Regions from separate parts of the Noviherbaspirillum phoenicis genome, predicted to be linked through region 2. Evidence: predicted binding sites of a transcription regulator. Region 2 holds the regulator's gene; the other holds the start of a gene.
The links. Region 2 encodes LexA, which represses DNA repair genes until DNA is damaged. Its sites were predicted from a motif close to ACTGTATNNNNATACAGT; they were not measured.
Positions count from the first base shown of each region.

Region 1: a site for LexA is predicted at 1,723-1,740, ahead of imuA (translesion DNA synthesis-associated protein ImuA). Genes of this name have one in related genera too.

Region 1 covers NZ_JBDFLX010000001.1:1,268,530-1,272,692, reverse strand. Annotated here, with positions in the region: gene ABC383_RS05785 (hypothetical protein) at 1-151, shown strand, start outside; gene ABC383_RS05780 (hypothetical protein) at 267-1,616, shown strand; gene imuA (translesion DNA synthesis-associated protein ImuA) at 1,814-2,545, shown strand; gene ABC383_RS05770 (Y-family DNA polymerase) at 2,496-3,944, shown strand; gene ABC383_RS05765 (error-prone DNA polymerase) at 3,941-4,163, shown strand, end outside.
Region 2 covers NZ_JBDFLX010000001.1:326,534-330,696, reverse strand. Annotated here, with positions in the region: gene ABC383_RS01490 (MarR family winged helix-turn-helix transcriptional regulator) at 1-349, shown strand, start outside; gene rplI (50S ribosomal protein L9) at 457-909, opposite strand; gene rpsR (30S ribosomal protein S18) at 935-1,219, opposite strand; gene priB (primosomal replication protein N) at 1,221-1,541, opposite strand; gene rpsF (30S ribosomal protein S6) at 1,563-1,931, opposite strand; gene lexA (transcriptional repressor LexA) at 2,189-2,845, shown strand; gene ABC383_RS01460 (RNA methyltransferase) at 3,222-4,052, opposite strand.

The DNA of each region.
Region 1 (4,163 bases), 940 kb from region 2:
GCAAAGCACGGCTTTGCAATTCAATGATGTCAATGGAACGGGTGCCCTGTTCGCTTCAAATGGCGCGCCGGAATCCTTGTCCGACCAGGCGGGCGAAATGCGCTCGCTGCTTGAGCAAAACGGTTGGCGTAATCGTCCGTCGATGGTGTGAGTCAGCTGAACCAGCTTTTCATCCGGGTTACACAGCCGCTCCATGCGGCTGGCCAGCGGCATTGAAGGTAGGCTAACAGCGTCGGCCAGTCGCTCACTGCCTGCCGGAGCGCCCGATGATCAGCCATAACATTCCTATTCTCAATGCCACCGAAAAAAAAGTCACACTCCGCATTCAGGATGACGAGATCAAGTGCAGTCATCTTCAGGATCTGGTAGCCGGCGCGGCGGATGGCGACAGGCTGCGCGGCGTTCGTCAGGTTGCCAATTTCAGCCTGTATATACAACCTCGTTCGGATGCCATCATCAGGCGGATTTTTTCCCGTGGCGAGATTGACAGCGAACGTGCAGTCGTGAAAAGCGCGCTGCTTCATGCAGCAGATAATCTCACCCCTGAACGACTGAAACGGATGGGATCGCCAGGCCGTTTGGCAGTGCGGAGGCTGCAGCAAAGAGCTGCCCGTCCAGGCCGGCATGACATTAAGGTATCCCAGGTCTTCAGCGATATCACGCTTCTCGCCAGCGGCGGCAGGAAACGCTCGTTTCTGCATTCTCCGGTCAAACCCGTCAAATCTTCCGGCCTGCTCAAGACCGGCGCCGTCGGTCTGGCCGCTACCCATAATGAATATCGTGTCCGGCTTCATGATTTTTGCACGCTTGCCGGGACGGGGGAAAGCCTGCCCCTGCTGTTGCAGCAGCAGGACCAGAGTCAGGATAGTGAAAAAATCTTGTGCTGCATTACCCTGTTCAGGGCGGTTGCGTCCAATTTCCTTGCTGAAGAGAGAAACCTTCAAAACGGCGACAAGAACAGGCTTTTCGACGATCTGCACGCCGCGATGAAAGGCGATTTGCTGTACCTCTTCATCGACCGCTGGCGAATGGCGAGAAAAAATGGCCTGATCAATGAGCACAGCTTTGAATGGGTTGCCGCGGTTGACTGGCTGGTTAACGGTTTGCAGCCGGAAAAACAGGCGCAAGCCAGGCGTGCGCGCAAGCCAAGAAGTCCGCGATCTCCTGTCAGTCCTTCTCCGGCCAGTCTGCAGCCAGAGTTTTCTCCGTTGCCGCTCGGGCATGCCAGTCATGCGCCTTCCTTGCAGGCGGGACGCCAGGCAGCGACCGTGCCTATTCCGCGACCGCCCGACAGCCCCAGCCGGCCTGTCCTCGTGGCATGTAATGCCAATGACGGCCGTTCCATGCGTGCCTCCGCGAAAAGCCGTGTAGCGCAACCGCGCGGAATGCATTCCAGCGCAGCCAAGCACGATGCCGATGCGTCTCCTGTAGTGGGAAAGACAAAAAAAATGAGCAGAGTAGGGAGCAGGCAGGACACGCCGGCCACTGCCAGACGTCAACAGACCTTACAGGACATGCTCTATCTGGCCAGCATAGGCAAGTCCATATCGCAGACCATCATCACCGTCGATGTGATGCCGATAGCAATAAGCGAAGAAGGGGAAGCCGACGCATGACGCTGCCATATCCCTGCGGAACGGGTTCCATCCGCACGGGTATTTGATTTCGTACAAAAGTTATTAGTGTTTCCTGGGTGAATGCTGCTGAACTGACATGAGTTATACTGTATATTTGTACAGTAAAAGCACGCCTGTGCGTACGTGCATCATGACATCACCAGGAGTTGCTCATGTCCGGGTCAACCTCACGCACCATGTCGGCTGCCGCAGTCACCGCTGCGCTCGACAGGAATATTGCCCATTCCGTCTGGCGGGCCAACCAGATGGGTTCATGTCAGGCCGCTGTCACCCCTACCGGCTATGCAGGTCTGGACCGGGAATTGCCTAATGGTGGTTGGCCTTCCTCTACGCTGATCGAACTATTGCTTCAGCAGGCAGGCATAGGCGAGATGCGCCTGCTGAAGCCGGCATTGTGTGCGATAGGCAAGCAGCGCCGTATTGTCATGGTGCAGCCACCGCATTTGCCGCAGGCAGCGGCCTGGTCGCATTGGGGACTGCCCGCTGACCGCTTTCTGTGGCTCAAAACGGCCAGCACCGCGGATGCGCTCTGGAGCGCGGAGCAGATATTGCGCAATGGCAGTTGCGGTGCCTTGCTGTTCTGGCAGCCACAGATCCGTACCGAAGCGCTGCGCCGTCTGCATCTGGCGGCCCAGGGGTCGACCACCATGTTCTGGGTGCTGCGTCCGCTGTCGGCAGCCGAACATGCGTCGCCGGCGCCCTTGCGACTTGGACTGCGGCCGGCGCCGGCCGGCATCGCCATCGACATCATCAAGCGACGCGGCCCGGTAGTCGACCGGCCTGTTTACCTGGCGCTCAGGCCAGAGGCCGCGCTTTCCCTCACATCGACCCGTTCCCATCATGCGTCTATGGATAGGCATGCACTTGCCCTTGTTGCCACTCGAAGTATTTCGCCTGCGCTGGTCTGATGCATTGGATCTGACGCCGAACGTGGTGGTCGAGCATGGCCAGGTGATTGCCTTGTGCGAATATGCCCGCCAGGCAGGCATTCGTCCCGGCATGCGCAGCGGCGGCGTGACTGCCCTGGCCCCGGATGCCAGGCTGCATCAGCGTGACAGCGAGCGCGAACGCAGTGCGCTGGATGGTGTGGCGCTGAGCCTGCTGCAATACACGCCCGAAGTGGCCCTGGTGGATGCGGCCAGCCTGGTGCTGGATGTCAGCGCCAGCCTGGCCGCCTTCGGTGGCCGTCTTGCCTTGTGCCGCCGGGTGCGGGGCAGTGTGTTGCAGATGGGTTATTCGGCCAGGCTCGGGATGGCGCCTACCGCACAGGCCGCCTTGCTGTTCGCTCACGCCGCCCAGATCAGGTTGCGCCGCAGCATTCGCCAGCCTGGCATGGCGCGCCGGCTCAATGCCTTGCCGACCTTGCTGCTGCCGGCCACGAAGCCGCATGCCGACTGGCTGGAGGGCATCGGATGCACGACCCTGGGCCAGTTGCGTGGCTTGCCGCGCGCCGGCTTGCAGCGTCGCTGTGGGGCGACGTTGATCGAACAATTGGATAAGGCATACGGTGAAGCGCCCGAACTGTATGACTGGGTGGAGGCGCCGCAGCAGTTCGATACCCGGCTTGAATTGCCGGAGCGGGTAGAGCAGGCGGAGGCGGTATTGTTTGCCGCCCGCCGGCTGGTGCTGCAGATGGTGGGATGGCTGAATGCGCGGCAACTAGCCGTGTCGTGCTTCGTGCTTTTACTGGAGCATGAGCGCGGCCGGCAGGCGGTGGCGCCAAGCGCGCTTGAAATCACGCTGGCGGAAGCCGCATGGCGCGAGGATCACCTGGTGCGGCTGCTGAAGGAACGGCTGGGACGCCTGGAACTGACTGGGCCTGTGATCGCACTTCGGCTGGTGGCAAGCCGTCTGCAAGCCATGGCGCCACCGACCGAGTCGCTGTTTCCCGAGCCAGGTGGCAATGTGGCAGATTATCACCGGCTGATTGAGCTGTTGACCGCTCGGCTTGGCAAGGAAAATGTATTGATGTCAGCGCCGATAGCTGACTACCGCCCTGAAATCCGAAATCATTGGCTGCCTGCAGGCCCATCAGCGAACGCGCCGCTGGCGCCGCCCGATGTGGAGCGTCCGTTCTGGTTGCTGGAAAAGCCCTTACCCTTACTGGTGCGCGATCACCGACCATTTTATGGCTCCCCGCTGAAATTGCTGACCTCGCCGGAGCGCATAGAAAGCGGTTGGTGGGATGCCAATTGTGCGGTCCGTGACTATTTCATGGCGCAGGGGGAAGACCAGGCCTGCTACTGGATTTACCGGGAGCGGCTGGGGGAAGAGTGGCGCTGGTTTCTGCATGGCTTGTTCGCATGAGCAGGGCGCAGGCTGAATTGCCGCTCCAGGCCGGCAGCATGCCTTTGCCGGACTATGCCGAATTGCAGTGCGCGTCCAACTTCAGCTTTCTGCGCGGTGCTTCCCATCCGGAGGAGCTGGTGGCGCGGGCAGTGCAGCTGGGCTACCGCGCCCTGGCGATAACGGATGAATGTTCGCTCTCCGGTGTCGTGCGCGCCCATGTGGAAGCGAAGAAGCATG
Region 2 (4,163 bases):
CCGCGCGCTTGCCGAGTTCGACATGACCCATGCCCAGCTCGGCATTTTTCTGCGCCTGCTGCACGGCCACGCAGACACCGCAGCCGACCTGGCACGGGAAATGGCCATCGATACGGGCGCCATGACGCGTGCGCTGGACCGGCTCGAAGAAAAGGGTTTCATACGACGCCTGCGCAGTCATGCCGATCGGCGCATGGTGCAGGTCAGCCTGACCGACAAGGGCAAGAGCCTGGCCGACCAGATGACGCTGGTGGCCATCAATGCGCTGAACCATCATCTGCGTGACTTCACGCCCGAGGAAGTCGCGCAGTTCAAGATCTTCCTGCGTCGGATGATAGGCAACAGCTGAATCGGTGGGCGCTGCGCCGCTGCGGCGCAGCAGCTGCCCGAGAGGCGGAACGCGCAAAAAAAATGCCGGGAATCCCCGGCATTTTTTATCGGATGAGTATCCGTATATCAGGCGTGCTCGCCCTGCACTGCAACCGTCAGTTCGACGGCCACGTCGGTGTGCAGCGAAACGGTGACAGGATGCTCGCCGGTGGTCTTGATCGGACCTTGGGGCATGCGAACCTGTACCTTTTCAACGGCAAAGCCCTGCTTGCTCAGTGCTTCGGCAACGTCTGCATTGGTGACGGAACCGAACAGGCGGCCGTCAACGCCAGCCTTTTGCGAAATCTGGACGGTCAGGCCGCTCATCTTTTCACCCTGGGCCTGGGCAGCTGCCAGCTTCTCGGCGGCAGCCTTTTCCAGGTCGGCGCGCTTGACTTCGAACTCGGCCACGGCGGCCTGGGTTGCACGGCGTGCCATGCGGTTAGGGATCAGGAAGTTACGGGCGTAACCGTCCTTGACGCGAACGACGTCGCCCAGATTGCCCAGGTTGACGACTTTATCCAACAGAATGACTTGCATGTTTTTCTCCTATTCCAGTCGTCGATTACGCGTTGTGCAGGTCGGTGTACGGCAGCAGCGCGAGATAGCGTGCGCGCTTGATCGCGGTGTCGACCTGACGCTGGTAGTGGGCACGAGTGCCGGTCAGGCGTGCCGGCATGATCTTGCCGTTTTCCTGGACGAAGTCCTTCAGGGTGTCGACGTCCTTGTAGTCCACCTGCTCGACCTTGGCGGCGGTGAAGCGGCAGAACTTCTTGCGCTTGAACAGGGGGTTTTGCTGCTTGCGCTTTTCCTTGAGCTTGCTCTTGTCGAATTTTTTACCGAATGCCATTTTAGGCTCCTGTATCTATATCACTATGTTGGTTGACTGCCTCGAAATCGCTGACATGAAACACGAGGCTTTTACTGTTGCGACTCTTGCGAGAGAGAAAGCCGGAAAACCGGTAGGTTCCGCCCAAGTCGGCATTGTGGAATCTTCCTGAAATCTCGCCGGCGGCAACCGCGGCGATTTCAAATTCCACCCGTCTGTCTATTCTTGCCTCGGTCTGCTGCGAGACATGCAGCAAACGGGCGGAAACGATCGGGATGCCTGCCGGGGTGTAGCGCAGAACCTCGCGCTCGGCAATTGTTGCAACAAACTGAAACTGGTTCACGCTCCGGGAATATCCCTCGCCTTAGGCGGCGCTGGCTTCAGCGCGGTGGCTCTTGGCGGCGTCTTCCTTCTGCACTGCCTTCATCATCGGCGACGGGCTGGTTTCAGCGCGCTTCATCTTGACGGTCAGGTGGCGCAGGACGGCGTCGTTGAACTTGAAGCCGGTTTCGATTTCGGCCAGGGTCTCGCTGTCGCATTCGATGTTCAGGCAAACATAGTGTGCCTTGGCAAGCTTCTGGATCATGTAAGCCATCTGGCGACGGCCCCAGTCTTCAACGCGGTGAACGACGCCGCCGCGGGTGGTAACGATGCCCTTGTAGCGCTCGATCATCGCCGGAACCTGCTCGCTCTGGTCCGGGTGAACGATAAATACGATTTCATAATGACGCATGAAAACTCCTTTTGGACTGATTGAAGAATCGCCCACCCCGGCGTCAAGACGAGTGTGGGAAGAGGAAAACCCGCGATCATACTAGAAAGCCGGAATCGACTCAAGCCAATTCACTGCTTCGGCAATATTTTCCTTTAAAAGCGCTTAATTAACAGGGTACACGCTTGCTTTTACACAGCCACTGTATAAAAATACAGGCTGTCATTCCACACAGCTTTACATTTCGGCACCCCGCTTCTTACATTCCAGGTGTTTCCATGATCAAACTTACCGCCCGCCAGGAACAGATCCTCAAGCTGATCCAGGATGCCATCGAAAACACCGGCTTTCCGCCTACGCGCGCTGAAATTGCCCAGATACTGGGCTTTCGTTCCGCCAATGCCGCCGAAGAACATCTGCAGGCCCTTGCCCGCAAGGGCGCGATTGAAATATCGCCGGGCACGTCGCGCGGCATCCGCCTGGTGGACGCCTCCCACGACAGAACCGGCTTGCGCGGCATGGTTCCGGCGCCGCACCCGGCAGTCATGCACCTGAGCCTGCCCCTGGTCGGCCGGGTGGCTGCCGGCTCCCCCATCCTGGCGCAGGAGCATATCGATGCTACCTACAGCGTTGACCCGTCGCTGTTTCGCAGCAAGCCCGACTACCTGCTGAAGGTGCGAGGCATGTCGATGCGCGACGCCGGCATCATGGATGGCGATCTGCTGGCGGTGAAGAAGGCTGACAGCGCCAAGAATGGCGAGATCGTCGTTGCCCGGCTGGGCGATGATGTCACTGTGAAGCGCTACAAGAAGTCTGGCTCGGTGATCGAGCTTCTTCCGGAAAATCCGGACTTTGAAACCATCCGTGTACATCCGGGGCGCGAAGAATTCGCACTGGAAGGCCTGGCGGTGGGTTTGCTGCGGGCCTGGAGTTAAGGCAAGGATCACGGGGCGGGTACCAGCTTTCGGTTTTGCGATGGCCGGCCCGGCCCCGGCATCCCCGCTTGTCTCATCCTCGCTTGTCTCATCCTCGCTTGTCTCATCCTCGCTTGCTGCAGTTTCGGCGCTTCGTTACTGATTGCCAGATCATTATCGTTGCATCAGCAGACCAGCAATCAACCATGCTTACCGGCACCCGATCCAGCGCGTGCCACATGGTTGACGCGCGTTATAGCTGGCATGCCGGCTCAGGTAACCGATTTAGCCTGCAGTACAAGGTTGCATAGGGTATGCGCCGCCCCCATGGGCGTTTTGTGCTGATGCGCTATGCGATCGGGTCAATGGCCCGGCAGCATACCCGGCTCGCCGCCTATTACTCCTCCTGGCCTCCATGCCGCCCGCCGCTTTCCTTCGACGGCGCTTCACCTTGCTGCCCAACATCCGCCACACCCCGACCCTGCCCTCTCTTTCCTGGCTCGGCCTGGAGAATCAGGCGGGCAACGCCACGCAGGATATTGACCTCCTCGGTTTCAAGACCGCCGCGCGCGAACATGCGCTTGATGCGCGGCATCAGCTTTTTAGGACTGGCCGGGTTCAGAAAACCCAGATGAATCAGGGCCTCCTCCAGATGGCCATACATGCCGTCGGTCTGCACCCTGTCGGCCGATTCGCCGCGGAATCCGACGCCTGCCTCCGGCAACGCGTCGCCCACCGAGGCCAACCTGCATTCATAGGCCAGCACCTGCACGGCCTGCGCCAGATTGAGCGACGAATAGTCGGGATTGGCCGGGATATTGATCAGCACATTGCAGCGCTGCACTACCTCGTTAGGCAGCCCGAAACGCTCATTACCGAACAGGACCGCCGCATGCCGGCTTTCATCCCCCGCCAGATGCGCCGCCATGCCGCGCGGCGTGAGTACCGGCGGCGAGTATTCCCTCAGGCGGGCGCTGACCGCGGCCGCAAAATTGCATCCAGCCAGCGCCTCATCGACCGTCTCGACAACCCGTGCACCACTCAGAATATCCTGGGCGCCGCTGGCGAATGCGACCGCCTCTTCCTCCTGCAGCGCATCGTCGCGCCGTGGACGTACCAGCACGAGTTCGGAGAAGCCCATGGTTTTCATGGCGCGGGCAGCAGCGCCGATATTGCCGGGACGACTGGTTTCGACCAGCACAAAGCGAACGCGGTGGAAAAGAGACATACTGATTTTCAAGGCTTCATTTAAAATAGCGGGAATTTCGCGGACGGGCTGGCAAGCAGTACGAACCAAGCCAACCGGACCGCATCGCTCATTAATATTCTTTCCATGCGG